4 regions of the Mesobacillus jeotgali genome follow, and region 1 is predicted to be linked to each of the others. Evidence: riboswitches for the same ligand, from Rfam matches in the RefSeq annotation. Region 1 holds a riboswitch; each other region holds the start of a gene.
What was found. Region 1 has a riboswitch for cyclic di-GMP ahead of FOF60_RS20085 (hypothetical protein). Riboswitches for the same ligand answer to the same signal wherever they lie in the genome.

Region 1 (7,806 bases):
GGAGATGGCGGTGCCGATTTGTTGCCTTTATCCGGACTGAACAAGCGTCAGGGCAGGGAGCTGCTGAAGGCAATGAACGCAGAACCGAGACTGTACCTGAAGGAACCTACTGCCGACCTTCTTGACAACAAGCCGCTTCAGTCAGACGAAACCGAGCTTGGAGTCAGCTATGAAGCAATCGATGACTATCTTGAAGGAAAGCAGATTGACGAAGGAGACGCTGCTAAAATTGAAGGCAGATACCTTGCTTCAGAGCATAAACGGCATATGCCCGCATCCATGTTTGATTCTTGGTGGAAGAGATAAGCATAAAAAAGCCTGGCTGAGATTTCGATCAATGATATGCTCCCCTTTAGGTAGACAGATTAAAAAATATAATCTGTTTACTTAAAGGGGAGTTTTTATATGTCAAAAAGGGCCTTTTCACTCCAAGATAAAATTAAGATTATAAAGGCTTTGGAAAACAGGAACCATACCATTTCGGAACTGGAATCTATATACAAAGTGAGCAATATGGCAATTTATGATTGGATCTATAAGTTTGAAAAATACGGAGTGGAAGGATTGAACGAATCCTCTACTTGGAAGAGATATTCGAAGGAACTTAAACTGTCGGCAGTTCAGGACTATCTTAGCGGAGATTACTCCATTCAGGAAGTTACGAGGAAATATGAAATTTCCACTACTTCTCTCCTTCGCAAGTGGATTAAAAAGTATAATAGTCATAGAGAATTAAAGGACACTTTCCAAGGAAGGACAAACACTATGACTAGAAGAAACACTACTATAAATGAACGGAAAGAGATTGTGCTATATTGCCTTGAGAACGGCAAAGATTATCAGAAGGCAGCTGAGACCTACCAGGTCTCTTACCAACAAGTATATCAATGGGTTAAAAAGTATGAGGATGGCGGCGAAGAAGCCCTAGGGGATAAACGTGGGAGGAAAAAGGAAGAAGTTGAACTCTCTCCAGAACAGAAGATGAAATTGGAGATGAAGAGGCTTGCGAGCGAAAACGAACGCTTACGTGCAGAGAATGCATTCCTAAAAAAGTTAGAGGAGATCGAAAGGAGGCGAAGATAAGCCAGGTACGCCTAGAGGAGAGATATATCGCGATCAAGGAACTTCACCAGGAGGAGGGATTCCCTCTCGTCATGCTTTGTGAAATTGCGGGGGTGGCTAGATCTTCATATTACAAATGGCTGAAGCGAGTACCTTTAATCCGTGAACGACAGAATGAAGAACTTGTAGAAGAAATGAAGGCTCTCCATGAAGATGTTAAAGGAATCTACGGCTACCGCAGGATTACGATGGCTCTGAATCGAAAGTTGGGCAAGAGCTTCAACCATAAGCGTATCTATAGGCTGATGAAGATTGTCGGCATTCAAAGCGTAATCCGGAAAAAGAAGAAACGCTATAAAAAGTCAACCCCTCAACATGTCGCAGAAAATGTGTTAAACCGTGAATTCCAAGCCGAAAATCCAAATGAGAAATGGGTTACGGATGTCACTGAATTCAAGTATGGAGAAGCAAAAAAGGCTTATTTGAGTGCGATTAAAGACTTACACGATGGAACCATCGTCAGTTACGTTTTTGGGCATTCCAACAACAATAAACTGGTGTTTGATACGCTGGATCAGGCTACAGCCCTTTTGAATGGAGACCGTCCACTTATACATAGCGACAGAGGCTTTCAGTATACCCATCTCGGATTTAAACGAAGAATAGATCAAGCAGAGATGACTCAAAGTATGTCTCGAGTCGGAAGATGTATTGACAATGGTCCAATGGAATCCTTTTGGGGATCACTGAAAAGCGAGAAGTATTACCTGGAGAAATATAAGACCTTTGAGGAACTATCTGCGGCGATTGATGAGTACATATACTTTTATAACCATAAGCGTTACCAAAAAAGATTAAACGGCCTTAGCCCCCTAGAATACAGGGCTAAAGCCGCTTAGATTGTTTTTATTATTTCCACTGTCTACTTGACCGGGAGCAGTTCAGATTTCGATCAATCAGCCAAGCTTTTCTTTTTATTCAGTTTGCGCGATTGCGAGTTGCGGTGTATCTTCTTTTTCCGTCACTTTTTCGATTTTATCGGTGAACATCTGGAAGACTCTCTTTTTCTCTTCCAACTCCTTGATATATTCCTTTAAATCATTGAATTTTTCCTCAAATGGCTGATGATACAGTTCACGGATTTTCCTGTTCAAATCTGGATTTACTGTCGACTGGACGACTTGCTTTGTGATGTTGAATTTATGTGTATACACACTTAACTCGTTTTTAACTTCTTCATACTCCGCATCAATCTCTTGAAGAATCTCTTCAATTTCTGCTTTCCATTCATCTAGCGACTTTTTAACATGCTGTTCCATAAGGATCCCCCTGCCATTCGCCTGTAATAAAGCTTCTTCCTTTTATTCTAGCAAGTGAATTTTACATAGAGATTGCTGGGATATTACATTGTGAAAACAATAAGAATGAGAGCAGACCTAAAATGGTAATAACTTGTAAGCGGTTTCGCTAAAAATTATTTGGGAATTATAAGCATATATGGGCGATGGGGTATTTTTTCAAAGGAGGAAGAAAATGAAGGTAATTATTAGTTTCTTGATGTTGTTGAGTTTTGGGTCTTTTGCTTCAGCAAGTGATTTGCAATACGGTCCTAATGACTGGGAGCAATACCGGTTCGATACATCCAATAACGCTGTTTATTCAAATGGCGATAGTCGCTCGATTGAGAAAATCTATTCAACAGGTGATGAAGTCCGGGCGAATCCCGTGATTGTTAAAAACAGTCTGTATGTCGGCAACCATAATAGCGGGGACCTCTATTCATTCGATTTGTTTTCTGGAAAAATCAATTGGAAGGCATCTGTGGCAAACTGGATCCATGCCGATACGATTTTCCATGACGGCATTCTATATGTAGGGTATGGCAACCGAAAATTCAAAGACCCATTCAAGCAAAAGGTAAGAGGGACAGGTGAAAGCGGAGTAGCAGCATTTCAGGCACAGACTGGTGAAAAAGTTTGGGAGTATAAGACAGAGGGTGAGGTCATGCCGGCACCTGCCTATTACAAAGGAAATGTTTACATTGCCACAGGGGATAGCCATCTTTATGCCCTGGACGCTAAAACCGGAAAGCTGAAATGGAAATTGAAGCTCCCTGGCTGGGCAAGCATGTCATCTCCACATATCAAAGACGATATTTTATATGTCGGCGCACTGGATAAGCTCGTTGCTGTTGATTTAGAAAGACAGAAGATCATTTGGAAACAGGGAAAGCTTGGATCTGTAACAGATGTACCGCCTGCTGTAGCGGGGAATACAGTGATTGTGACCGGAGCGAAAATGAATTTACAGCAGAATAAAAAGCAGCTATGGGAAAAATATGGCGAGAACATGCCCAATAAGGCGTTTAAAATAACTCAAAAGGAAAAAAGGCTATATGGTGATGATGCAGAAAATTATCATTTTATCTACGCATTTGATAATAAAACCGGAAAGCTGCTATGGAAGGACTTAATGGGGACGGGACCAGACCAGAAGGTGCCAATTCCGCATACGAATACATCAGGTGCAGTCACGATTGACGGCGAGTATGCATTCGTAGGAAGTCCTTATACCAAATCACTCATGGCCTACCATATTCCAACCGGAAATAAGGTTTGGGAGCATAATGCAGGTGAAGGCATCAAAGGTGCACCAGCCGTAAAGGATGGCCAGGTTTATGCAGGGGATGTAAAAGGAAATCTTTATGTCCTGCAAGCCAGCAATGGAAAACTGCTGAATAAAATTAAATTAGGTGGGCCTTTATCGCCTGGAGGACCTGTGATCATCAACGAAACTTTATTCATCGGCAGCCAGGATTATAATGTCTACGCAAAACCATTGAAGAGTTTATTGCCATAGCATAATCAGGAGACCGTGCCATCTGGAGACGGTCTCTCTTTTCTTCAAAAGCAAGAGATGGTACCTGGTATTCACAAAGTTGTAGGAAAAAAGACTCATCCTTGTAAGAAAATGGCGAAAATTGTTGAAATAACAGTACTAAAGTTTTATATTTTAATTAGAACTGAAAAAGGCAAACTCATTGAAAGATGAGGACGCAAAGCCACGAGTCTAAGGCATTACTGCTATGATCGTCGGGTTGCCAAAAAAGAACGGATGAGAACACCAGGTACAGGCGGATGGTTTTGAAGACTGTTTGCCGCATTAAATCCGCCGTCCTTTTGGGGGATTTTTTTTTGGAATGTCTCTTTCTGCACCATATTGCAAAAAGAAACGAATTTCACGTTTGCATTTTGCGATATAGGATAAATAATACTTAAGTTACTTGACAGGACAAAATAAAATGATCCTTTTGGCAGATTTGGTTTCAGCACATAGGATATTCAATTTTTTATGAAAGGTGGAGGAAACGTTGACGGTTTTATTTGGGACGGTAGAGTACTTTGAACGGGAGATAGAGTTTCATTTATCTGAGGTTGAAAAAAGAGAGAGGTTCCGGGAAGAAATCAATCAAATTCAATTGAAGCTTGAAGAAGAGCTGCTTAATGACTTTATCTGTGACGAAAAGCTAAGGATGGAATGCTTGCAGAATCTATCGAATGCTTGCAGTAAGTTAACTGAAGATTATGTGGTTTGAGAAGAAAAGCGGAAGCGCCTTGGTCAGCCCCGACAAGCGTTGGAGGACCGACCAGTGAAGTCGTTCTTTGACTTCATTGGGCGGACCGAAACGTCTCGAGGGGCTAGGCGCTGTAGCTGGACAAATCTCGATTTATACCTTTCCTATATTATACGAAAAGCCTGTGGACCGATCCACAGGCTTTTTCTAATGCTCCATTTTACTATGCAGACGGATAGTACCTGGAATGAATCCATCTTTGAAGTGGCCTGATTGGAAATCAACAACCCTCTGTACTGCAGCCATATTTCAAGAATAGTGTTTGAACATCTCGTTTAAAGGATATGTTTATCAATAGGACATCAAAAGGGGAATCGACATGGAGATAAAGGAATATAACAAACTCGTAAGAGACCTTTTTCCTGATTTAATGAAGGAAAAGGGCAAGAAAGTAGAATTTGAAATTTTGGAAGGCAGTCAATATAGTGAAAAACTGATGGAGAAGTTCAATGAGGAAGTTGAGAAATTCCGTCATGCTGGATCGGACAGGCTGCTGAGTGAAATCGTTGATTTGCTTGAGGTGGTCTATGCGATTGCCGAGCACAGGGGAATCACTGAATCGGAAGTGGAGTTCATGCGCCAGCTAAAGAAGAATCGCAGTGGCGGCTTCAGGAAAAAAATCATGCTTAAAACAATTGAGGAAAAGTCCTGATAAAAAAGCCCTCTGCCTTATCGGCGGAGGGCTTTTGCAATATCGTTAAGCAGATTTATGTGCAGCTTCTGGTGTCTGTTTGAAAACAGTCTTGCGGATGAATGGAACCACCCAGCGGTCTAAGCCGTATTTACCAGCATTGTAGCCAGCGAACAGGATGATGAAGCCGAAGAAGATGTCTGTTGGATTGTGAGATACTGTTCCGGCAAGGAAGAAGCTAAAGTTCATCACAAGGCCGAAGAACATGGCCGCAGTTGTCAGTGTTCCAAGGATCAAACCAAGACCAACGAGGAATTCTCCCAGTGGAACAATGAAGTTGAAAAGCTCGATATTCGGGATCGCAAAGCTTTCAAGGAAGTTTACATACCAACCATAAACTGCATTACCGTCTGGCCCCTTTACCGGATTGGCAACTGCATTTTTCAAATATCCAGTTGCGTCGAATCCTTCACCAGTCAATTTTCCCCATCCAGCAGTCATCCAGTTGTAACCTAGCCAAACACGAATCACAGTCAACAGGCCAGCAGCAATATTGTTTTCTCTTAACCATTTAGCGAACATCTAAATCGCTTCCCTTCAAAATATATAATGATTACACTTATAAGATATCAAAGCAATTTATGGAAATCTGTGAAAAAAGTGTGAAGACACATATCAGCCATAATGTTTTGAACAAATTTTGTCAATTGATTTCCTTAAATGGAAATTAATACATATAGGGGTATTTTGGCGATTTGTTCTTTTTCCTTGTCGCATATGTTGGAAATATATAGAATAAATATAGTTAGAAGTACAAGCTGGAAAGGGGAAGGTTACTATGAGTGAGCTTTTATTCAAGCAGTTTGAATTAACTAGAGTTTCTTTTTTGAAAAACATTGAGGCCATCACAGCAGAACAGGTAAGTGTTCAGCCGGAGGGCTTCAATAATAACATCCACTGGCACATCGGGCATGTGCTGACAGTTACAGAACAATTCATGATGGGATTTCCGAAAAAATCGAGTCATCTCCCTGCAAACTACATAGAGTTATTCGGGAACGGTACCCGACCATCTGAATGGACTGGAGATGTTCCTTCCGTTGATGTTTTGAGGGACCAATTAAAAGCGCAGCTGGGAAGGGTCAAGGAAGTGCCAGCTTCAATGCTGGATGAAAAGCTCAAGAAGCCTTTCCTTGGGCTTGAGACTTTCGGAGAGCTTGCGAACATGGCATTATTCCATGAAGCCTATCATCTTGGCCAAATTCACGCGATGAGAAAATTAGTTTAGTAATAAATTTGCAGGGTCCTATTTTGGGCCCTGTTTGTTGAAACCTGTTATCCCTTATTACGTATTACTAAATAAGGAAGGCAGGTGTGTGATATGAGCACGGATAAGGATTCAAGGCTTCTGAGAAGATGGATCATACTATTCGTTTCCTTTGCGGCAGCTGGAGCATTATTCCTTTTCATTGACATCACATGGATAAAAAAGACCCTTTCAGTCATAATGCTGTTGATCGGGTTTGTCGCTGCAGGCTCGGTATATGAATTTTATGAAAGTTGGTTAAATAGGCTCGATAAAAAAAGTGATAAGAAGTAAAGACTCCGTTCGTAAATTGAGTTTATCCAACCCGGAAATTCCGCGAAGACTATGGTTTTTTCCGCGAATGCCGAACGGATTCCGCGATTATCAGGAGTAATTCCGCGAACTGGAAAATATCTATTTTTTTCCAATTAATAAATGGAGGCACTAGAATATGTATCAGGAGAATTGCCCATATTGCAATGTGAACACAGATGAAGAGCAGCAAATCGTCTTGGAGAATGAAACATGTTATTTTATCCAGAAGGAGTCGGAGCAGCAAGTCCTGCAGGGAAGCGGGCTGATTATCCCGAAGCTCCATAAGCAAAATGTTTTTGAGTTATCAGACCAGGAATGGAAGGATTCAAGGGAGTTACTGCTTGGGGCGAAGAAGATTCTTGACGATCAATACGCTCCAGATGGTTACAGTGTAGGCTGGAATACCGGAAAGGCTGGAGGGCAATCGATTTTCCATGCCCATTTGCATGTGATTCCGCGATTCGAGGATGAACCTCTAGCAGGTAAGGGAATCAGGTATTGGATTAAACAAGAGGAGAACAAGCGGCAATAATTCACGAAGTTCCATGTAGGAAAGTTTCTGTTGATTTTTTTGAATATTGCTACTATAAAACATTCCAAAATCCCGTGTGAGCAGTTACGGGATTTTTCTTTTTTCAGGGTATGTTTCTTGGACATAACGAAAATTCACTTGTTGTGAAAAGGAAGAAAAGACTGAGTTTGGTAATTTCTAACGGATTGGATAAAATAGGCAAAGTGGAGGAGATTTCATGAGGAAAATCAGTAAGCTAATGCTCTATTTTATAGTGTTCGTGCTGGCATTTTCACAAATGCTTCCCGGCATTTCATTGGAGAAGGCTAGTGCCGAGGAAAGGAACT
Region 2 (7,806 bases), 1.8 Mb from region 1:
TATATAAAGAAAATGTGATGATCGATAAGGAAATCACCATAAAAGGAGAAGAAGGAGCGATAATTGATGGCGGCGGAAAAGGAAATGTCATCATCGTCACAGCTTCAAATGTGGTTCTTGAAGGACTCACGATCCAGAATGGCGGTACTGGTCAGGAAGACAGCGGGATCTTCATTAAAAAAGCCCATCATAATGTGATCAAGAACAATACATTGAAAAATGTCCAGAATGGAATTTATATAGCGAACAGCAATGAAAACAAGCTGCTTGGCAATCGCATTGCAAGCAATGAATCTCATTTCTCTGAGCGTGGGAACGGAATCCATATGTTTAAGGGAGAGGGCCATTTGCTGAAAGAGAATGAAATTGCCAAGGTTCAGGATGGAATTTATTTTGATTTTACGAAAGGCATCAAGCTGCAAGGGAATCACATCAGTGAATCCCGCTATGGCATGCATTTTATGTTCAGTGAAGGCATACTGGCGGAAAGAAACCATGTAGAAAAAAATGTGACCGGCCTCATGGTGATGGACTCAGCACGCATTGATTTTATTGAAAACAAGGTGACCGACCACTTTCACTTCCGCGGCTATGGAATCCTGATTTATGAAACAAAAGAGGTCCTCGTTGAGGGCAATGAAATACTTCGGAACAGCACAGGACTGTCCCTGGAATATGGGGTCGATACCCTGATCAACAGGAATCAGATTGCCGCCAATCAAGTTGGCCTTGAATTCATGGGAAAGAATGAAAATAACACTTTTTCCAAAAACAATTTTATTGGAAATGTCGTCCAATCAAAGATATCAGGGGAAGATATGAGGCTCGATGATGGAGTGAAGGGAAATTACTGGGATGACTACAGCAGTTTTGACCTTTCAGGTGATGGTGTGGGAGAAGAAGCATACAAGGCAGGGTCTCTGTACGATCGCCTTTTGCGCAAACAGCCTTACTGGCAATTCTTTTTTGAAAGTCCATCGATCAAGCTGTGGACCAAGGCGGAAGCGTTGTTTCCATCGTTTGGATCAGCAGATGTGTATGATGCCCGCCCGCTCATCGAACCAGTTATCATGCTTCAGGAAACCGAACAGCTCAGTAAAGACCGCGGAATCCCCGGAATTATAGGCATATTGTTTATTTTGTTCTCGATACTTGTCATTGTGAAAGGAAGGAAACTGCGATGATCAAAAAGCTTGGAGTTTTATTGATAATGTCAGCAGCGGTAATATCGGGCTGCAATAACAGCACGATGGAACCGGAGGAAATCAACCCGGAAATTGATGTGTGTGAGGTGTGCAATATGGGTCTTGCACATGAGCACTATGCTACTGAGGTCGTCACTGCTGATGGGGAAGTGTATAAATTTGATGATATAGGATGTATGGATGAATTCATGGAGATGGAGGCACATCTCAAGGAAGAAAATGCTTCAAAAAAATATGTGCGTGATGTGGACACAGGGGAATGGGTCGAGCTTGAAGAAGCCTTCCATGCGTACCACCCTGATTTCTGGACGCCAATGGCGAATGGTGTTGTCAGTTTCAAGGATAAAGAGAGCGCTGAAAACTATGTTAATGAACAGGGAATGGGCGAAGTGCTGGATTATGAGTCATTAGAGAATCATGAGTGGAGTTGGGAGCAATGAGGTACATCGCGAGGCAGCAAATGACCTTGATGATGAGAAGCCATTGGCTTGCCGGCTTTGGCTTATTGTTCTCATCCCTGGCTGTGATGGTCGCGTTCCTAGGCAATACCGGCGGGACTGGATTTGATGGTTTTAACCGGATGACGGCCAGCTTGCTGAATATCAACTTACTGCTGATTCCCTTGCTGTCTTTGCTGATCGGCAGCCTGTTTCTGTCAGGCGAAAAGGAAGACCGTGGGCTGCTACTGCTGCTGACCTATCCGATCTCGCCGTGGTCGGTTATCCTTGGAAAGTATGCAGGACTATTCGTTTCCGTCTGGTCTGTTTTGACGTTTGGATATGGTGCAGCCTTGCTCGTCATTTTCTTCGCCGGCGGAGGAGTCTCTGTTTCCTTGCTGATATTATTTTATCTATATTCAATCCTGCTCGCGGCTATCTTCCTGTCGCTGGCAATGATGATTGGCATAATCGCTAAAACGCGATTCCAGGCACTGGGGATAAGCCTGATTGTCTGGGCTTTCCTTGTGCTTTTCTATGAATTTATCATTATGGGATTAAGCATGTTCTTGATGAAGCAATGGCTGCTGACAATGCTGACTGTGTCCATCTTTCTGAATCCGGTGGAGTTGATCCGTGTCCAGTCAATTTTGTCGCTGGACGGAGCATCAGTATTCGGTCCGCGCTTATATGATCTAACTATCTGGGCAGATGGATGGATTGGGAAAACGTTGTTTGTACTTGCCGTTTTGCTCTGGACGGTACTGCCTGTCCTATACACAGTGTACAGGACGAAACGGGGGGTTAGTGATGAATAGCAGCGAATGGATCAGGATTGAAGGACTGGCAAAACATTATAGTGAGACGAAAAAGATTACCGACATTAACTTGACCATCAACAAGCCTGAAGTCTTTGCGTTATGCGGCGGAAACGGCGCGGGCAAGAGTACGTTGATTAAGATGCTTACAGGGATGATGAAACCAACTGCCGGAAAAATTCTGATGGACGGTAAGGTAATCGACCCGCAAAAACAAGGATTCAAAAAATTATTTTCCTATATGCCGGATGAAATGCTCTTTCCCCGCCAGCTGACAGGTTTGGAGATTTTGACCTTTTTTGCAAGGTTAAGAGGAATAACTGATGAAAAAGTTATGGAAGCTCTTAAGCAGGTTGGGTTATTTGAAGTACGAAATATGCAGATTAAACAATACTCTAAAGGAATGCAGCAACGTCTCTCACTGGCGCAAGCGCTATTGCCGGATGTCCCTCTTCGGATCCTTGATGAACCTACCAATGGGCTGGATCCATTGTGGGTGTTCCGCTTCAAGGAAATTATCCTGGAAGAGAAAAAGCAGGGCAGGACGATTCTTTTTACTACTCACATCCTTAGTCTCGTTGAGGAATTGGCAGACAGGGCTGCGTTCATGCAGGAGGGGCAGCTGCAGTATTGTGATTCAGTAACATCACTTGTAGAAAATAACGGTGTCTATACGCCGCTTGAAAAAGTCTTCTTTCATTAATTCTTGATTGTTTCCGGAGTTCGAGTGAAAATCGATCCTACATGCAATGCAAAAAAATCCCGGCGCTGATTTCGGCACCGGGATTTATTAAAGTGTTCATGGCCTTTCGAGACTCCACTAACTTAATGGCCGCTTTCCTCTTCGCCTTCGCCATCCATATCATTTTCCTGATCCTTATCCATATCCATGCTATCGCTGTTCATCTTCATTTTTTTCATGTAGCGTTCTTTAGAGATTTGGTCAATCTGTTCCCATGATGCCATTGCGGGATTCTTGCCGTTGTTTTCTGAAATGAATTTCTCGGCGCTTTCATTATCCTTGAAGAAAGCATAGCCATATTTCATAGGTGTTTTCAGATCTGCTTTCACAGGAATCGAGGAATTGGCATCGATCCATTCAGATGTAATGTAATCGCGTACCCACTTTTCTTCAAATTCGACATCATCACGCCGTGTGATATTCAACAGACATCCGGAGTCGTCAAAGAATACATACTCTCCGTCTTTCGTTTTGGCCTGAGCTGTAAAAACACCCATTGGGTCAGCTTCCTCGTATACCTTCATATTGCAGAAGGCACAAACATCATCAGCGCCGGGTTCATGAGGACCATCTCCATGATCATCCTCCTCGTGTTTCACTTCCGTTGCCGCAGTCTCCTGACCGTCTTTCTGCTCCTTTTCAGCTGCTTCATCTCCGCAGGCAGAAACAATTATCATTAAAAAGAATGCCATCATGACAGCAGATAATTTCTTCATTTTATTCTCCTCCTTTGATCGATTTATATCCTATCAAGGAGTTGTGATTAAAATGCGAAAAATCAATGGTGAAAACGTGATAAGCTCACTGTTTTTATGAATATTTTGTGACAATTATTCCACCATCGTATATGGTTTGCCAGATTGCAGTGGCTGAACGACTAATTATGTACTTTATTAGTTCAAACTATATCCTTTTGTGTTCCTGAAGCACAATGAATGTGAAAATAGATGGTCTAAAGAGCGAGCTTGCATTGTAATTTATATAAAAGCTTTACTGTTTATCCTGTTTATTCATGCTTTTAAACTTCATGAAATCCAGATAGTAAGCAAAGTCTTCCTTGCTGATTCCATTTTTTATTGCCTCATCAACGAGTCCAGCCCATTCCTCATCAACAGGTATCATTTGCTGTCCCATTAAATACTCAACCGTTGTATCAAGATTGTCTGCTAGTCTGGAAAGCACCTGTAGAGAGGGGTTTCCCTGGATCCCCCTTTCGATGTAACTGAGATAGGATTTGGACACATTCGCTTTTTCTGAGAGTTCGCTAATAGAATACTTTTTTTCAAGCCTTAAGCTTTTAATTTTCTCGCCTACGCTCATATGGGAAGCTCCTTTAATTCACTATTAATTCATTATAACGAACAAAACAGTTCTTTTAAAAATACAAGAAACTGAGATAAACGGAGTATTTTCTTAAAAAAGAACGATTTTTGTTCTTTTTTAAGAAAATTAGCCATATTTTAGACTTTTTCAGAATTGGTACAAATGAACTATACTTCAATGGAATAATGCAGCAAGTCACTTAAAAAAGGGGGCTGGATGGCCGTGTACAGAAAAAATTGTGATCGATGCAATCGTCCTTCGTTTAGCAGCAGCGAGGTTGGGGAGTGGCTGTGCCCGATTTGCGGAAATGATTTAACAAGGTATCCTTTCTTTAATGCCGTCAGCCTTGAAAAAGTGGCCATTTTATCAAACTGGAAAAAGCAAAGGTATAAGAAATCTACCCACCCATAAGTTTATGGGGGTAAATAAATAAAAAGAGTTCAACAATTAAAGATATTATTTGACAAAATATAGTGTTTAAATGGTTGTAATTTTCAGAAAAATACTATTTCTAGCTGTGATTTTGTAATTGTTTGGAAGAAAAAAGAAAAAAACCTTCTAATGCTGGCGACAAATAGTTACATGTTAAATATATAGAACAAGGTACAATGACATTGGGAGTTAAGAAGTGAGTAAAAAGATACAGAAAAAGGCAAACTTGTTGAAAAACTAGGACGCAAAGTCACGGATCTAAGGTGCAATCGACTATGATGGCCGGACTGCCTGGAATACTAACTGTATTTTGGGGGGAAGAACTTGATTAAAGAGCAGGTAGTTTTCGAAGAACTGGATACAGAATGGATGCAGCTTATAATGGAAGCATTAGAAATGGGAATTAACAAAGAAGAAATCAGGGAATTTTTAATGAAGACAAAAAATAGCTAAGTGATTTATACATAGACAGTTTAAGTGAAATCGAGCAGCTCTTATGGAGGTGCTTTTATTTTTTGCATGAAAAAGGACAGCCATTAAAGCTGTCCTTAAAATTATTTATTGTTGAGTCTCCATTTATTGAATTCCAGGAACTCACGGAATTGGTCTTTTGTGATTCCTGAATCCATTGCATCTTTTACAAGATTGACCCAGTCTGAATCCATGTTCTCTTTATCGGGCTGCTCATGAATGAGATGGTCCACCGGTACATTCAGTACTCCAGCTATCTTTTCTAAAAATTGGATTGAAGGATTTGTTTGAAGATTTCGCTCCAGGGAACTCAAATATGATTTGGCCACGCCAGCTTGTTCTGCCAATTCGGATAGGGACATTCTTTTCTCTTGTCGAAGTTTTTTGACGCGTTCACCGATCAATGTTATCCACACCTTATCAATTTATAGTTATATCATAACAAATCTGATAAAATAGTTCCATATTGAGAACAACTTATAGAACAATTATAACCAAACACAAACTATTTTTCGTCTGCTTTTATTAAAAAACATGTTGGGAAAAAACTCGTTGCTTTTATATCGGCCATTGAAGTGGTCAGTTGTACATCATTTTATGGATTGTTTATGAAAAATCCATACACAGTTGTCCATTGTATTCAAACGGACATAAAAAAGGTAAAATGGTAGCAATCAGACAAGGTACGGTGATGTTTTATGCAGAAAAAGTATTTATTGATCTATGAAGAAATTTCGAAACAGATCCAGGAAGGAGCTTATCCTCCTAAAACAATTTTGCCATCCGAAAACGAATTCGCGGATATGTACCAAACTTCGAGGGAAACCATCCGCAAAGCACTGAATCTGCTTGCTCAAAATGGATTCATCCAAAAAATTCGCGGCAAAGGTTCGCTTGTACTGGATTTGAAAAGACATCAGTTTCCGATAACCGGATTAATCAGTTTCAAAGAACTGGCGAAGAACATGGGCGGAAAAGCGAAAACGACTGTGGAAGAATTCACTCTCGAGCTCGCAGGCCGGGAAATTGCCAGGGAATTGAATATAGCTGATGATGAAAAGGTTTGGAAGGTAAAAAGAGTCCGGCATATTGATGAAGAACGAGTGATTCTCGATAAGGATTATCTCGTAGAAAGGCATGTGCCAGGACTGTCGAGCGAGAAATGCGAAAACTCGATATTTGAGTACATTGAAGGTCAGCTTGAGAAGAAAATCAGCTTTGCGAAGAAAGAATTCACGGTGGAGGAACCCAGTGGGGAAGACCGGAAGCTTCTTGATATGGAAGGATTTCATGCAATCGTCATCGTGAAAAACTATATTTATTTTGATGACGCGACCCTGTTCCAATATACAGAATCAAGGCACCGTCCCGACAAGTTCCGGTTCGTTGATTTTGCCAGACGGATGGATACACAGACTCTATGAAAAAAAGAAGCTGCCATTGATGCCGGATTAACCAGGCAATCAAATGGCAGCTTTTATTTTTAGTAAAGAAAATAGATATTTCACTTAGAGGCGTTCCCTGCTCCATGCATTCTTCTGATTAATGTTTCGGGTACTTCCCGACAAGATGGATGGCGCTTATGATTCTCTTATTGATCCAGGTCCTGTTTTCCTGGGTATTAAGCTGTTCATAGACCATCTTCCGGCCGTCTTCTGTAGTGACATAGTGACTTGGAAGAGTGTTCAGGCTGATGGCGATGATATCGTTCCGGCATTTCTGGCAATTGCAGAAAGTCTGGTAATCCGGGCTCATCATCAGCACATTGACAAGAGTCGAAACGACCTCTTCCATTACATTGATATAACTAAATTTCATGATGCCTCTCTCCCTATTGATGTCCTAAGTTAAATTATAGTTGAATGACAGAAATATAAAATCTTTTTTTTATCTTTGCTATAAGATAGGTCGAATTACACTGAATTATATAAAAAAATGGAAATACAGCTGGATGTTTCATAGTTGGAGGACAGGGAATTTTAGATAGTGGAGAATTTTTAAAAAGGAGATGTTGAAACTATGGGTAAAAAAATTGCCTGTGTAATAACAGATTTATTTGAAGATGTAGAATATCTTGAGCCTTCACGAGCTTTTACCGAAGCAGGGCATGAAGTTGTAACAATCGAAAAAGAAAAAGGGAAGACCGTAAAAGGCAAGCAGGGTAAAGCCGAGGTCAAGATTGACGAGAGCATTGACAACGTCAAGCCGGAAGATTTCGATGCATTATTCATTCCTGGCGGCTTCTCTCCGGACCAGCTGCGTGAGGATGAGCGATTCGTGGAATTCGCCAAGTACTTCATGGATGAGAAGAAGCCAGTCTTCGCGATCTGCCATGGACCTCAGCTGCTGTTGACAGCCAAGACACTCGAAGGCAGAGG
Region 3 (7,806 bases), 540 kb from region 1:
ATCGTGAATGGAAATGACATCACCGACCCGAAAATCAACATCAATAAAATCCGCCAGGAAGTAGGGATGGTGTTCCAGCACTTCAATCTCTTCCCTCATAAAACCGTGCTGCAAAATATTACCCTGGCACCGATAAAGGCCAAGGGGGTCGACAAAGAGGCTGCGAAACAGACAGCCCTCGAACTTCTCAGAAAAGTAGGTCTTGAGGAAAAAGCAGACAGCTATCCCGGAGAACTATCCGGCGGACAAAAGCAGCGTGTCGCCATTGCCAGGGCACTCGCCATGGAACCAAAGGTCATGCTGTTCGATGAACCTACCTCTGCCCTCGACCCCGAGATGATCGGAGAAGTCCTCGAGGTTATGAAAGACCTCGCTCAAGAAGGAATGACGATGGTCGTCGTGACACATGAAATGGGATTTGCCCGTGAAGTCGGAGACCGCGTCATCTTCATGGACGGCGGGTATATCGTTGAAGAGGATGTACCAGGTGAATTATTTGGGAACCCCAAACACGAACGTACGAAGGCTTTTCTTGGGAAGGTGTTGTAAGGGGGATGGTGAGGAAGCAGGAGATCCTATTCTTCTTCATGGCTTTTCCCCCATATTTACTAGATCTATTTTTCACAACCATTGGCTCATTCTCTTCGCGATACTCATTCATAAAGTTTCAGTAAATAAGATTTAGAATAAAACTTCCCATAAAATCAATAAACCAGATTGGATACCCTCTCCGACCTAGTTTTAAATTATTTGCTGAATATAACTAGTGGTACCTCGAATCCTGACCCATAAACCAGGACCCTAGCTAATGACAGCTAGGGTCCTTTACATTAAGAGAAATAAACTATCTGTTTTTTTACCATTTATTCGGCTCCCAAACGGGACAAAAGTACCGTGATGTGTCTCAATGAAATAAAATAAATATTATGGTTTGCATTCATCGCAAAGATCACCAGACTTTGTGGGCATTTAAAGTGCTTTTCTTTTATACCCTTAACACATATCACATCGATTATCAACCTATGTCAAATAAATAAAAGACTATTACAGTAAGGAACATGACCGCTGCTATAACACCAAAGTTTACCCATCCACCATATAAAAAGTCTAATATTGTATCGCCTATTTGTTCACCACCTTGTTTAAACCACATTCCAATTATTGAACCCAAAAAGTAAACCCCTATTGTTTCTAATAAAGTTAACAGTATAAGGCTAATTCCTTTATATATAAAGCACAAAACGTTTCACCCCAAATCCACGCTTACGATCAAAAAAATCCTTATGATATTAATTTACGAAGTAATGGATAGGAGATTTTATAGCGGAAAGAATACAAATAAATAAATTATCAAAACAGTTACTTTCCCACTTTTCATCAAGCTTTTCGAGTTGTACAGGCATTAACGAAAGCTCTCTTTATTTATTTCGGCTTCCCAATGCATACGAGAATCGTCCTCTTGTTTTTAAATACCGCTCATCTCCAACATTATCTTTTGAATTGCCTCTTGGTCGTCGTTTTTAATGGCTTCTTCTAGTTGTTCATTCAATATTTGCAGCCGGTTATTTTGTTGTTTGTTTTGCATTTCCTGATTGAACTTGTCTTGATCTGCTTGTAGGATGGTGTATATTTGTTGTTCTGTGGCAAGGATGGTTGCTCGTTCTGCTTCTTCATGTTTTATTGTGGCTTCCAGTTCTTCCGCTGCTTGTTTTAATGTTTTTTTAATGATTTGTTCAGCTTGTTCCCATTCTTCTTTTGAGGACATAATTTTTCACTCCTATTAGTCAATATAGCTCTTTATAGGCTGAAGACCCTCCAGTTTTACATCCTGCATTTTGTTATCCAGTCCATCTAGCGGGTTCTTGTTATAGACGTTCATCATTAAATTGGATGCAAGCGTTACAAGTTGCATATTATTTTCCTGTAGTCCCTTTTCAAGTACCTTATCGGCAGAGCTATATAATCGTTCACGTTCTGCGAAACTGTTTTCCATGAACTTCTCAAACTTGTCTCTTTCCAGCTCGATCTTAGCGGTAATGGCATTGAGGCAAGAAATCAGCCGCTGTCTTTCGGTTTCTTCCACTTCTTTTGTCTTCAAGTAACTTGTCGCCGAATTAATCGTTTCTGTTACAACTGATGCGATATCCAATGCGCTAAAAACATTCTTTACACTCATTATGACTTCCCCTTTTGATTTGATGTTTTCACTATATTTTTCGGACTAATTGCTCTAACTGTTTAGTCAGTTCCTGATACTGAGTCGTGATGACAGCTTCGTCCTGAAGAAAATGTGTTGTAAGCGTTCTTTCCAGCATCCTGATGATTTCTATCACTTGTTCTGCACCCTGGACGTCACATTCATCGTTAAAATCTAAAGCCAATAATTCTTCCGTTTGCTTCATTTTTTCTTTAAGAGGACGATACAAACGCTCAATGAGCGAACGTTCTTCGTAGATACTTTTTTCGACAAAGGCCAAATTTGTTTTCAATACTCTTAGTCTTCCACACTCTAAATCAAGCTTCGCCTTTATTTTTTTTGCTTCCTGCAAATAAGCATCTGCCTGCTTCACACGCGTTCTTTGCTGGATTAGATCCATGCCAACAACCCCACTGACAAGTCCTGCACCCAATGTACCGATGACTGCCGCCGCTGCAGGCATGAAAGGATTGCTATCCTCAGAATGAGAGGAATAAAAAGCCTTCCTTTGCAAATAATAGTCAGATATATATTTCTCCACCGTTGCTCCGTATTGACTTTTTATCTCTTCATACAGTTTCTTTTTATAGTCATAATGATCGTCAATTAATGTCTCTACACAAAGGATTTCCTCGTGGACATCATCGAATAACTCATCATACTTCCTTCGAGCCTTATACAGAATTTCTCCTGCCTCACTATTTTTTTCATAAGATGTCTTATAATCGTCGTTGCCTTTAATCACCATTTCTTTAAAGCCGTCCGTCATCAATTCGGTAAACTCTTTTCTTCCATCGCTTAAAATCTGTCCTAATTCTTTTCCTGAATCCGCAAATATTTTCCCTACTTCTGCTATATTCCTAAAGAAACTCATCTCACTGCCCCTTTGGCTTCATTCACTTTCTTACTTATCTATACTCGCTTCCGCCACCCCAAAGCTCACGGCCTCCGGTATGCCCTACGCTTGCGTGTGTTTCCCGGTCAACTAATTGCAGGACTCCCGGCTCTTCATTGTGATGCCACGTGTATCCCTCTGGATTATCTCCATTGGACAAAGCTTCGATGTCTGCTTCGGTTAATCCTAGTTCTTCAGCTAATTCTGGATCTTCTTGAATATCTTCATATAACTCATAGTTTGCATATGTAAAATGGATATAATCGCTTCTCAAATACATATCTTCATCAATTTCCATTTCGTAACTACAGTCAAATACAGGGAAGGAATCCGTTACGGTCTCACCGTTTGGAAGCTCGATCGTTTTGGTTTCAAATGGTACTTCTGCATCTGGTAAATTAGATCCATTCTCCTCTGCATCAGCGACATCGACTCCATCCACAACATCGACAACCCCTACAGCCAAGGCTCCAATAGCAACCGTTTTAGCGATGGAAATCGCACCTTTTTTTACACGGTTATGATCTCCATCGACAAAACCGCCAATGACTTCACCGCCATTGTGAACTGTATGTTTAGCAGTTTGATAGACTCCCTTCGCGGTCCTGCCGACAGCACTTCCGATTTCATTCAAACCCTGATCACGCTGGGTTGGATTGTCATTAATGATTCCCGCCACAGTCCCCACAGCTCCATCCGCAGCTTGTCCAACCGTAGTACCAGCGAACTCAGATGCCTTCCTAACCCCTTTTCCAATGTCCTCGATCACATCAGATCCAGCTAACTCCCCAATCACTTGAATTGGTCCTCCGACTACAATCCCAGCTGTTTTTCCTGCATATTTACCAAACGTCTTAAGAAAGCTCATGCCATCTACCCCTCCCGGAAAATAAAAAAACTATGACAAAAAGCCATAGCAAGAGGAACTCTACTCTATGGAAACCTGACGATCCTAGCACACCTCAGCATGCCTTAGACTCACGGCTTTGCGTCCTCCCCTTTCGAGAAGTTTGCCCTTTTCATAGGATTATATTTGGAATTATTTACACATTTATTATATAGTTCTTTAGAACTATAGTAAAGTAAAAATTCCACCTTTTTATGCAATTGCAGAACATGGGGACGATTCTCAAGCCGCAATTAAGAATCCCTCATTTACAAAAACGATACACGAAAACGGAAAACGTCAGTCCGTTCAGAAATCTGGACATATAAAAGAAACACAAGGTACGTCCCCATTCTTTGATAAAACAGTATGTACTTAAGGACCAATTCATTCACTCTCGTTTTCCCTTACAGTCAATGGAAATTGGTGAAAGTGTAAACGGTCTAAAATCGAAGACCCCTTTTGCCCATCATTCATCATTCATCATTCAACCCATGTTAAACGGACAGTTGTCAGTCAGCTTCCGGATAATCATTACCATCAAGTTTTTTCGGACACTATATTCAGCAACAATTTAAAAATGCACAAGAGCATACTTACTAACACTATTTCGGCTCCTGAATGAGACATGAGAGCCGTTCCTTTGTATCCGAACAATCTCATGTCTTACTCAGCGATACACCAATTATTTTCACTTATGTATGGGACATGTGATCCTCCCTAGCCTCTAAAACTTGTGTTAGCGACTCTATAATCTCTTTTAGAATCTTTCTTATAAATTGGACTTTTACTAACTTTTCCTCGATTATTTTCAGCCTAGTTTCTACTCTAATTTTTTCTTTATATTTAGGATAATCCTTTGCAAGTGCCAGAGGAGCGAAAGCCAAGAATAGTACTGCTGTAGATGTCGCACCCTTTGTAATTTTTTCTTTCAACACATTAAGTTTTTGCTTCAGCTTTTGTTGTTCTCTATTAATAGACCCTATTTCTTGTTCAATTAATAAAGTAGCTGCATTGCATTCTTTAAGTGAAGAGATAATCCAATCAGTTGAATCGTCTGTTTTATGAAGTAAGTCCCAACACATGGAAATATATAAATGATTAATACACAGAAAATAGTGATCTTCATAGTTTTTATGCGACTTGGCCTGTAATATTCCCAAAGCATCAATAAATTTATCTTTGGCAGACCAAACTAGTTCTTGTTGCTCATTCACTGTTCTATATGATTTGGAAGCGTCTAAAAGATACGTTTTCGCGCTAAAAATAGGTCCTTTTTTCATCGTTTCTAAATCCATTTTAATTGTTTCTAATACTTTTTCTTGCTCTTCATAAAATATAATCATTTGAGACAATACTTCATTAATATTTCGGTTAGAATTTACCATTCCAAAAAATCTCGTCGTTATTGCAAAAGCTGTTAAACCTATTGGTTCCATCTCCTCATCCTTCCAGATTAATTGTATCAAGCTAGAGTCATAAAATAGAAAATTTATATGAATCTAGCTATCGGACTTCTGTAATTATACTTATTCTCTTTATTTCTGTTTTTCCTAATGTTTTTCAATTATTTTATGTTGCCATTCCTTCATAGGAATCGTAACCACTCATCCAACATTTCGCATTCTGGATGCTACGTGAGAACAATCTAAGGTTAGGTCAACATGTTTAGTCTTCGTTTATAAATTCGCTAACAATACTTGATATATCTCCAGTGGAGATAATAGGTAGGACTATGTCGGAAATATTCTCGATTTTTTCTAAAAATTCTTCTAAACCGCTTGTTGTATATAATGTATATCTTTTAGATTCATATTGTTTAATATAATAATTAATTGTAAATTTTGTTATTAACGAATAATCTAATGATTGGATTGTCAGTTCAATATATCCTTTTGTGTATTGCTTTCCGTAAGTGAAATTTCTATAAATGTAATTTTCATTACCTAAAATACTGTATGATTTAATATTATTAGGGATGTTATTTAGAATAAAACTCATTTTATTTCTGGCTATATCGTTCAAACGCTTAAAAAGTTTGATTTGTGCTTGATCTAAAGGTTTTTTATTTAATTTTATATACCGCTTATTTTCACTTATATCAACTAGTTGGTAAGTTGGACCGCGTAATGTTTCTGTAGAAATTATATAAAAGTCTTTATAGGTATCAATTACATCATCAATAGTTGTTAAAGTATTTTTTTCAATAACCTTTATTTCTTTTAGCCAGTCATTCATTTCCTCAAGCGATTTTTTAATTTCAGATCGAGGATTATTAGTAATTATTGCGCACTCAAAATGTATTTTTGCCCATTTAAGAAATTCTACAGCATTCGAACGAAGTATAATTGTTTTCTCGTTATTCTCAAACAGCGCCTCATCAGCATATATATATAAGGTGAGAAGTTTTCTTCGAGTAATGTTGTTACTAGCTGATAAGTTTTTATTTATAGTTCTTTTTTCAATTTCTTCAATCTTATATCTTAGCTGATCTATCTCGTGTTTTATCTTTTGAATTTCTAGTAAATTATCTAGTTTCTGCATTCTTTTCCCTCCGACAATGACTATGATTCCAAAAACTTATATAGTTATTATCGTCTTACACTACTTGAGTGTTTAGTTTAAGGGTATTGATTGATTTTCATTATAGAAACTGCTTTGCTGGAACAGATTTTCCTAGAAAACTTCAAAAAAGGGAATATTGATAAAAAAAATAATAGCAAATGCCAATGGGCATTTGCTATTATTTTTCGAAACATTATTATGTTAGTTCATTCAACCAGAGTACATACCTAATAGTTTATTTAAATCTGAATGGCGAGATTACCCATATGCTCAATGGGTTAATTCGTTCTTTAGACATGATAAGTAAACCACTTTTCCATCGAAATCGAAAATAGTAAGATGAGGCTCAGCCTAAACCTAATATATGTGGACCTACCGATTAGACATGAGAACCCTCCCTGTGTTGCTCCCACCAACAATATTCGGACAAATAACTTAGCAATAATATAAGAAAACAAACTACTCCATTAAAATTAAACCATCCGAAACTTCCTGGTTAATACTTCTGTCAAATAAATTTCTATAACATTTGCGGCCCGAGAACCGTCCCCATGTCTCCTTTCGGCCCCCGAAGAGACGCGAGAACTGTCCATGTCTCTAAAGATTATTAAATGGATTTCCATCTGGATTGCTCCGTACATACCCGCCACCTGCCTCTAAAGGCCGGTTTAAGTTGGTGTTGCCGTCGCCGTCCCGGTAGTAGCCTTCAACATAGGTTCCGTCTTGTCGGAAATAGCCGTCAACATGGTGGGGCTGGACGAAATGAATATTGCCTAAATCAAGGTGGAAAGGCTGAAACTTACATTTATAGGCATGTTTAAGCGGGTCTTGATAATCCAGAAATTCATTAGAGTAATCGTATCTGTCGTAATTCACTTGAATCAACTCTTGATGGTTGTCGAAGTTCATTATTTCATTGCGATTCCCGAAGTCCTGGTCAAATGTATCGGCAACGGGCACTAGTTCATTATTCATCCAATCGTTCATCCAACTGCAACTCCTTCTAAAATTTCATCTTTAATAAAATCATTAAATCCATTTAATTTTTCTTGGTAGGTCCGGATGCTTGCTGCCTCGTTTTGTTTGGCCTTGATTTCGCCTTTCAGGATGACTTCATAGGAACGAAGCAGTCTGGTGAATTCGTCAAAGGACTCTTCTTCTATATCCTTCATTGCCTGATTGATATACTGTTCCAGATGATCCTCCAAGTTATCGACCAGCTGGCCAATTTGCTTATTGGAGTTGGAGATCAATTCAGGTTTG
Region 4 (7,806 bases), 600 kb from region 1:
TGTGCTAATTGTTGATTCGTTCGCGTCATATAGAAGTGTCGCTAGTTTCATAGCGATTTTTTCAGCTGTCACGCCATCGCTCAACTGGCTGTTCACTTTTTCAGAAACAGCTGATGAAATGACTTCCGTCCAGTCCTGTGTGGTGAACTTCGCAGGATGCTTAAAACCAGCTGCTGCTTTATTAAAGATTACCTCCTGATCAGGAGTGAACTGGCTGTAAATAAGAGTGATACGTTCAATCGCTGCTGTGTCCGATGCAGTTTCTCCAGCATGGACTGTTGTAGTAAGTAAGTGGCTAGTTGGTGCGAGTGGCGATAGTGCAATTGATGCAGCAATGATCGCTTTGATTGCCTTGTTGCTGAATGGATACCTTTTCATTTCTGTCTTCCCCCGTGATGTTATTGGCCCTATCTTTCTTGTGTCTATGTAGAGTATAAATACGAGATTATGATACTAGTTTTTTTTGGTAGATACAACGGAATTTTCTATTTTGCAAATATTCCCTTTAACCATTTTCTAGAACTCGTTCCTTTTCTCGACAGATTTATGGTAATATTTAAATGTTTTTACGAATGTTAATCAAAGGAGAGAACACCTAAGAATGAAAAAGTCACTTAAATTCGCTATTATCCCGGTCCTGATCCTGCTTGCGGGTACAGCAGGTGCACTATATTATTTTTTAAATGTGAAAGAATACGATGTAGCCGATGAAAAGGTAGACGAGATTACGAAGACTGAATACAAGGTTGCCTTGCCTGATTTGGGCAGTTTGGGAGATGGGATAGATGGTGGAAGTGATGAGAACAGGGATGACACTGGCTCTGAAGGTTCCGAGGCGGCTTTGGCTGATACTGTTAGTAATAACAAAGCTGCGGTTGCTGATACTGGCAGCAGGACTGAAGCTGGGACAGGCTCTCCTTCTAATATAGAGCGAGAAGCAAGTGTGACCAAAGGCAAGAACATTGATGGTGACACAACGAAAAATGAAAAAACAGAAGGGAAAAAAAGAAAGACTGACGGAGCTAAAAAGCAAGATGTTACAGCCGAAATGATAAAGGCAGCGTACCGTCCATCATTCGAGGCGCTCGAGGCACAAGCAAATGCGAAAATCGACTCACTGATCAGTACAGCTTATTCAGAATACAACACGAAAAAACAGAACGGTGAATCTATCTCAATCACTTATTTTTACCGGAAATACATCTCAGCCGGCAAGGAGCTAGAAGCAAGCACTGACGAAACGTTCAATTATTTATACGAATCCCTGCTTAAGGACTTAAAAGCAAAAGGCTTCAGCGCATCCGAAGCAGCCGAATTCACGACACAATATGAAAACGCAAAAGCAGCACGCGAAACAGCATTGATAGAGAAAGCGAGATCAGTGATGTAAACACAGTGAGGTACCTTCCAGTTTACTGGAAGGTACCTGTCATGTTTAATGCATCAATTCCGGTGGGTTTTTCATTCCTTTTTTACTTATAGCTATATAGATATCACCATGAACGCGGACTTTGAACCATCTGTCGTCAAATTTATACCATTTATCACCGAAAGGCACTACATTAGGTTTAGCTGGCTTATTCAATTCCCCAAAGATGTACTTATAATTATCAGGGAAGTATAAGCGTAGCATCTCTCTTGTAATCGCAGGGTGATAATGATAAAACGCTGACTTTTGATCGTCCCATCCCTTCATGGATATACTTGCCTCGACACCGTGTTTTGTAGGAATAGTATCAAAATAAAAAGTAGAGTATATTAAATCTTTACTGCCAGGTAGATATGCATGGAACAAGCCCGCCTGCGTTTTTCCTTTTTTGTCCCTCAATGCCACCATGCCATAACTTGATACTAAATAATCCGCAATTGACTGACCTTTTGAGGGTCCTTTTCCATCCGCAAACCTTGCCGGGGTATACGAAGTGACATGTTCTCCTTTTACCCATCCTGTGCTGCCTCTGTAAACGACTTGATAAAACCCTTCTTTGGAAGCTATGATCCTGAAACGGTAGGGATATTCAATATATCTCATTTTACGTGCCTTAGTAGAAGGCGCGGCGTACACAGCCGCATATTTTGTTGTCTTTTGCTTATCTTGTGGTAGGTAGGTTTCTTCATGAGAATAACCATCCAGGTAAAGCTTTATGGTTGGATTAATACCGTCCTTCGGCAAAGGCCCGATATAATAAGTTTTTGTCATCTCCCTATAACCAACAGCTGTTTCGTAACCTATCATGTTAAAGAAGCTAAAAGGAACATATTGAACACCATTTATCAATTTAGGACGGGCCTGGTTCCCGCTTGCTTCCCGGAGTTCCTTTTGGACACCATCAATCGTAATATAACTCTTTCCATTTGTGATCTCTACGACATGATCACTTAGTTGAATTCTAGTCGTTCTATAGGAGTGGTCATACTCAAATGTATCACCCATCAGCTTAATTACATTATGCAGAGGTATATAAACTATTCCACCCTCTGTTAATGTTTGTTCTGCAGCCTTTCTGTTCACGAATACATCAAGTTCTGCGGCTTTCACTCCTGGATTAAAAACGAAGGAGATAAACATAATCATACCTAATGCGATAAGTCCTTTTTTAACCATCTAATATCCTCCCTTTTACAAAAAGTTACTTCATTCTTCCATATCCCAATTGACATCCGCAGTTAAATAGTCGCAATTCATTACCCAAGCCTATTTTTGGTTTTTGTCTCCTTTGAAATTATTTTGCCTTTTTAGTCTGTACTAAGAGGTAGCGGACAATAAAAATAACCCGATTAATAAAATCGGGTTGCACCAAACAAAATTAAAATATGCAACCCGACGATCATAGCCATTGCCTTAGACTCGTAGCTTTGCGTCCCACCCTTTCGAATGGTTTGCCAATATATTCTATTAATTTAAATATATGAAAATATACCCAGAAAGTAAAGGGGTTTAAGTAAATATACCTAAACAACAGGCACCCCAGTTACTGGAGGTGCCTGTTGTTTTATCAAGCATTAATGAATCTTTGATATCCCCATATAAAGTATAAAAATACAATTACCAGGATAAGAACAAGATAGCCTAGCTGAACAAAGACTTTTTCCTTTTTCCTGTTTAGAAAAATGGCAATCAACACAGGAAGGGTACTGATAAGATAAAGTATGGCCAGAATGGAGAACTTTATCCCATCCCCTAAATTTGATATAAAGATCATGACCACTGCGAATAAAAGTACTTCAGCTATTCCCAGGCTCATCAACGCGGCAATAAGATAAATCAAACCTGTTTTTTTATTTATCGGGACCAGCTACTCTCTTATAAATTTACATCAGAGGAAGGTGGCATATACCTCCCGCGACTATTTACTATAAGGATATTCATAGATCATCATTTCCTGGATGTAAGGATAGAAGTAATCCAGGCTATGTGCATCAACTGGGTCATTCTTATCGTGAGGGTAAGGGAATTCTAATGCCATCCCTCCCATGCGCTGTCCTTCCATTGCTTTTTCAGCCAGCCTGAGCATATCTTTGTCAATGCTGTAATTGAAGACCACTTCACGGTATTCCTCATTGTTCAGTTTCCAGAACGGAATAGGAGAAGAAAACAATTTCACCCAGGTTGCAGCATTGAATAGCTTTACTGGGAAGTAGAAAGCTGCATTATACGTTCTCGTATTTTGATAGTGATCAAGATTTAAGGAATACGAGACTTTTTCTTCCTGCTTTTTGCTCAATTCTACTTCATCGACTAAATCTTTTTCATAGATTTTATATGATACAGTTTGCGCCAGGTACCCTCCCAGTGAATGACCTGTAATATAGAATTTCGCTGAAGGATATTTCGCAATTACTTCTGCTGCAAACTTGTATGCTTCTGGCAACTGGTAATGGTAGTTCAAGAGGCCAATACCTCCCAAATTCCCGATCCAGTCATTTTTATTATCCCATTTGGCGATGTTATCCGATCCCCGGTAGACGATGACAATATTATTTCCTTTTTTATAGGCATGGGCACCAAAGCCGCTGCTTGAGGTGTTATTATCAACGGCTTTCACCAGATTCCAGTCGCCTACATCCGTGTTTGGATTCGCAAGGCCATGCTTTAAGCGAATGGTCCAATCGTAGCCAATATCCACCACATCCGGCTTGCCATCTACATACCTCTTCAAATTGATATATGACATATCACTCATGATCAAAGTGGTCTTTGGCAGAATTTCCGGAATCTGCCTCCGGGCTGGCAATTCAGATGCATCCGGGAATGTATCTTTGTCCGTGTCTACTTTTAATGGATCGGAAATGGTCACAAAATAGCCGCCATTCATTGGGATATATTGTGTAGTTACTTCCTCTCCATCTTTAAGGCCGTCTCCATCTGTATCCGGATCCTCATAGTCTGTCTTCACCAATTTTCCGTTTCCTAGACGCATACCTTTTTTCTCAAGATAATCAGGCAGACCATCTTCATCTGTATCCTTGGTATAATCAATTGTCTCTTCCGCTGTTTCCTCTAATTGTTTTTCCAATTCATCTGCCTGTTCAGCAAAGAAGTACTTACCGCCTGTTTCGGCTGCGATTTTCTCAAGCAGATTCTGATTGACCCCGTTTCCAAGTCCAATCGTATAAATGATCACCTGATTGTCTTTTGCAAATTGAATTGCTTCATCATTCCAATAGCCATCCCCGTCTGTCAAGAAAATGACAAACCTTAAGTGATCTGGATTTCCATTGTTTTTTATTTCCTCAACCGCTTCCATTACACCATTGTATAAATTTGTTCCACCTGAAGAGTTTATGGTATCAATTGCGTATTTTACCTCTTGCTTGTCTGTAGTCAAACTCACAAGTACCCTTGCTGAGCTATCAAAATCGACTACTGCTGCTCTATCTTCCTCTTTTAGTTTATCAACAAATTTCTTAGAGGCAACCTTTCGAATTTCCGATGGATCATTTCCGTAGCTTCCTCCCATACTTCCAGAAGAATCAATCGAAAACACTACATCAATATTCTTTACCTTTCCGCTTTGATCTAAATCCGGTGGTCTGATTTCTGTAGCCCATGCTTCATCCCATTTCGCTTTATTCAATAGAATATATTTGCTGAAATGCGTGACTTTCGCTGTTACCGTATTGGTTATCGGGTCATGAGTTTGACCTTCAAGCATTTCTAGACGCTGGGCTTCTTCATTATAATAGTAAATAGCTGGGTCAAAGCCTTCTGAAACTACTGCTTCAGCATACTGAAAACTCATGATCACTTCGTCAAAACTTACTAGACTATTGAAATCGTAAGGAGCTCCAATATACCCAGGGATATTCTCGTCAATAAATGCATCTTCATCCTCAACCTTTGTAATCGTGATTGAATTTGCATCTATCGCCGGCCCCGTCATCTCTATTGATGGGGAAACAAGTGGATCTTTTTCCGTTTCCTCTACAACCGTTTCATGCACAATGATTTCTTCTCCATCAGGGGTTCCATTTCCATCTGTATCTTTTTTAAGCGGGTCGAAACCAAGCGGCTCTTCTTCCCCATCCAGGAGACCATCTTGATCGGTATCGGCAATTAATGAATCTGTCTTCTTGGCCATCTCTTCTGGGTCTGTCAATCCATCTAAGTCTGTGTCCTCTTTTAGCGGGTTAGTACCCAATTCATATTCCCTTAAGTTTGAAAGTCCGTCAAAGTCACTGTCTTCCTCGCCATCCATCGTCCCATTGTCATTAGAATCTTTTTTCAATGGATCAGAGAATAACACTTTCAATTCATATGAATCTGACAAGCCATCTTCATCAGTATCATTCTTCATCGGGTCTGTAGTCAATGTAATCTCTTCATGGTCTGGTAGGCCATCCTTATCGGAGTCCATGTCCATCTTCAATTCAACAGTATTGGAAAAACCGCCTTCCTCCGATTGTTGATACGCTTTAACTTTATAATAATATGTTTTACCCGGCTCAAGTTCAGCGTCTTCGAACTTAGTCCTATCGACTCCATTCACTGTTTGGATAAGCGTGAAATTCTGATTATCCTCACTTCTATATACTTTGTAACCTAGCACTTGTTGAATTGAGTTCCAATTCAATGACCATATTGCGGCTCCTGATTCACTTCTTACCCATTCTCCATTAAGAGCAGGTGACGAAATTGGTGCAGGTACTGGAGGCCCTGGAGTCACTGGAGTATCCTCCAATTTTTCGACTGCTAGAACAATGGTTTTGTCAAAACGATATACATCACCAGAGCTTAGCTTTGTTTCGATTGTGGCTGTGATGGTGTAGTCTTTTGTTGTGTTTTGCTGGGCATTGAACACAGCACTTTTCTTGTCTTCAGTTGGAGTCAGCTTGCCTCCGGTTGTCTTCCATTCTACTGCATACTCTCTTGTATCCTGGTCCAGATATTTCACAGATAATGTGGCATCCTGGAAATAATATGGTTTTTCCACATCAGCCGAAAGCAAGAATGCCTTTTTCACGAATTCCTTTTCTGCTGATTGTTCTGGATTGGTCGGAGGTGTATCTATCTTTTTGACATAATTAATATAGCGTGACATAAAAAGGGAGAATTGCAGCCTTGTGAGGTCATCCCCTGGACGGAAGGTTCCATCTCCGTAGCCTGTTGTGATTTTGTTAGCAGCAATTGCTTTGATGTAGCCATGTGCCCAATACGACGCTGGTACATCTTTAAATGTCTCTTTATAAGTATTTGGCGTTTTCAATTTATATGCCTTCGCTAGGATTTTTGCCATCTCTCCGCGAGTCAGTTTTCCCTGCGGATCGAACTGGCCATCACCTTTTCCGCTGATGATTCCTTCCGCTACAGCGGCCGCTATGACATCAAATCCTGGATGGCCTTTTTTAATGTCCTTGAAATGTGGATCTGGACGATTTGACGTGTCCAGCTTCATCTCTCTTGCCAGCATCATGACTGCCTGCAGGCGTGTGATTGGCAGATTCGGTCTAAAAATATTGTCAGCATAGCCATTAATGATACCTAACTCTACCAATTGACCTATTTCTTTTTGGTACTTCGGTAAATCCTTAAACCCCTTTTGCGGGCTCGCAAATGCTGCAGCAGCTATTGATTGAACCATCAACAGCACAACTAAAAACACTGCTAAAGCCCTTCTGATATTCCCATTCCCCACTTACATTCCTCCTAGATTTTTGGTTTTTTGTTCCAAATAATACAGTTCTATATCTTATCCTAATTTCCTTCAGTATTTTAGGTCTTTTTGAGTAATTTTCCATATTTTCAGTTTGTTAAAAGGGGTATTTGAGGTAACAGGCACCTCGCAGTTAAACTGGTTTGTATCTGTTTTTAAAACATAAAAGATGAGAGAAATTAAAAAAAATAATTTTTCCTACAAATATATGATAATGTGAATCTATAGAGACTTAAGGAGGGGAGAATAGTTCTATAATGAAAAATTACTTATTTATTGCTTTTCTTACTGTTTCAACTCTTCTAGCAGCCAAACCAGGAGTTTTGAATCAACCTTCAAATTCAAATGACTATTACAATGAAAAAGAATTCATACATCAGATTAACTTAACAAATCCTCCCAATGAAGACTTATTAATAAGTGATATCCAATTTGCACATCTCGAGGAGCTCAAATCATCCTCAACGGGTCTAATTCGCATGTCATATCCTAATCAGGAAGATAAGGTTGATAGCGATTTCGGAAAGACTGTTATAGAAAACCTAATCGAGAGTAGCTTTACCATTGACTCTGGTGAAGGAGAATCTTTTGAAGATGATCATGTATATAATGATTTGAATATGCTCACAATCACAGTTTCTCATTATAGTTA

Region 2: another riboswitch for cyclic di-GMP. It lies ahead of FOF60_RS04225 (anti-repressor SinI family protein); the one in region 1 lies ahead of FOF60_RS20085 (hypothetical protein).
Region 3: another riboswitch for cyclic di-GMP. It lies ahead of FOF60_RS22645 (HNH endonuclease); the one in region 1 lies ahead of FOF60_RS20085 (hypothetical protein).
Region 4: another riboswitch for cyclic di-GMP. It lies ahead of FOF60_RS22925 (stalk domain-containing protein); the one in region 1 lies ahead of FOF60_RS20085 (hypothetical protein).

What each region holds. Positions count from the first base shown of each region.
Region 1 is NZ_CP109811.1:3,916,206-3,924,011, reverse strand. Features, by position in the region: gene nadE (NAD(+) synthase) at 1-306, shown strand, start outside; one part of gene FOF60_RS20100 (IS3 family transposase) at 406-1,045, shown strand; one part of gene FOF60_RS20100 (IS3 family transposase) at 1,045-1,961, shown strand; gene FOF60_RS20095 (hypothetical protein) at 2,037-2,381, opposite strand; gene FOF60_RS20090 (outer membrane protein assembly factor BamB family protein) at 2,596-3,921, shown strand; cyclic di-GMP riboswitch class I at 4,083-4,167, shown strand; gene FOF60_RS20085 (hypothetical protein) at 4,433-4,657, shown strand; gene FOF60_RS20080 (nucleoside triphosphate pyrophosphohydrolase) at 5,016-5,348, shown strand; gene FOF60_RS20075 (DoxX family protein) at 5,394-5,909, opposite strand; gene FOF60_RS20070 (DinB family protein) at 6,166-6,615, shown strand; gene FOF60_RS20065 (hypothetical protein) at 6,709-6,927, shown strand; gene FOF60_RS20060 (HIT family protein) at 7,085-7,480, shown strand; gene FOF60_RS20055 (glycoside hydrolase family 3 protein) at 7,698-7,806, shown strand, end outside.
Region 2 is NZ_CP109811.1:835,340-843,145, forward strand. Features, by position in the region: gene nosD (nitrous oxide reductase family maturation protein NosD) at 1-1,184, shown strand, start outside; gene FOF60_RS04195 (nitrous oxide reductase accessory protein NosL) at 1,181-1,645, shown strand; gene FOF60_RS04200 (ABC transporter permease) at 1,642-2,460, shown strand; gene FOF60_RS04205 (ABC transporter ATP-binding protein) at 2,453-3,163, shown strand; gene FOF60_RS04210 (nitrous oxide reductase accessory protein NosL) at 3,286-3,918, opposite strand; gene FOF60_RS04215 (helix-turn-helix domain-containing protein) at 4,193-4,522, opposite strand; gene FOF60_RS04220 (hypothetical protein) at 4,748-4,936, shown strand; cyclic di-GMP riboswitch class I at 5,167-5,252, shown strand; gene FOF60_RS04225 (anti-repressor SinI family protein) at 5,282-5,410, shown strand; gene FOF60_RS04230 (helix-turn-helix domain-containing protein) at 5,512-5,832, opposite strand; gene treR (trehalose operon repressor) at 6,127-6,852, shown strand; gene FOF60_RS04240 (late competence development ComFB family protein) at 6,971-7,246, opposite strand; gene FOF60_RS04245 (type 1 glutamine amidotransferase domain-containing protein) at 7,448-7,806, shown strand, end outside.
Region 3 is NZ_CP109811.1:4,451,379-4,459,184, forward strand. Features, by position in the region: gene FOF60_RS22620 (amino acid ABC transporter ATP-binding protein) at 1-549, shown strand, start outside; gene FOF60_RS22625 (hypothetical protein) at 1,016-1,171, opposite strand; gene FOF60_RS22630 (hypothetical protein) at 1,466-1,765, opposite strand; gene FOF60_RS22635 (hypothetical protein) at 1,781-2,176, opposite strand; gene FOF60_RS22640 (hypothetical protein) at 2,208-3,071, opposite strand; gene FOF60_RS22645 (HNH endonuclease) at 3,106-3,960, opposite strand; cyclic di-GMP riboswitch class I at 4,027-4,117, opposite strand; gene FOF60_RS22650 (hypothetical protein) at 4,674-5,417, opposite strand; gene FOF60_RS22655 (hypothetical protein) at 5,647-6,522, opposite strand; gene FOF60_RS22660 (hypothetical protein) at 7,141-7,530, opposite strand; gene FOF60_RS22665 (dynamin family protein) at 7,527-7,806, opposite strand, start outside.
Region 4 is NZ_CP109811.1:4,518,994-4,526,799, forward strand. Features, by position in the region: gene FOF60_RS22915 (S-layer homology domain-containing protein) at 1-378, opposite strand, end outside; gene FOF60_RS22920 (hypothetical protein) at 602-1,390, shown strand; gene FOF60_RS22925 (stalk domain-containing protein) at 1,436-2,605, opposite strand; cyclic di-GMP riboswitch class I at 2,813-2,895, opposite strand; gene FOF60_RS22930 (S-layer homology domain-containing protein) at 3,348-7,136, opposite strand; gene FOF60_RS22935 (hypothetical protein) at 7,412-7,806, shown strand, end outside.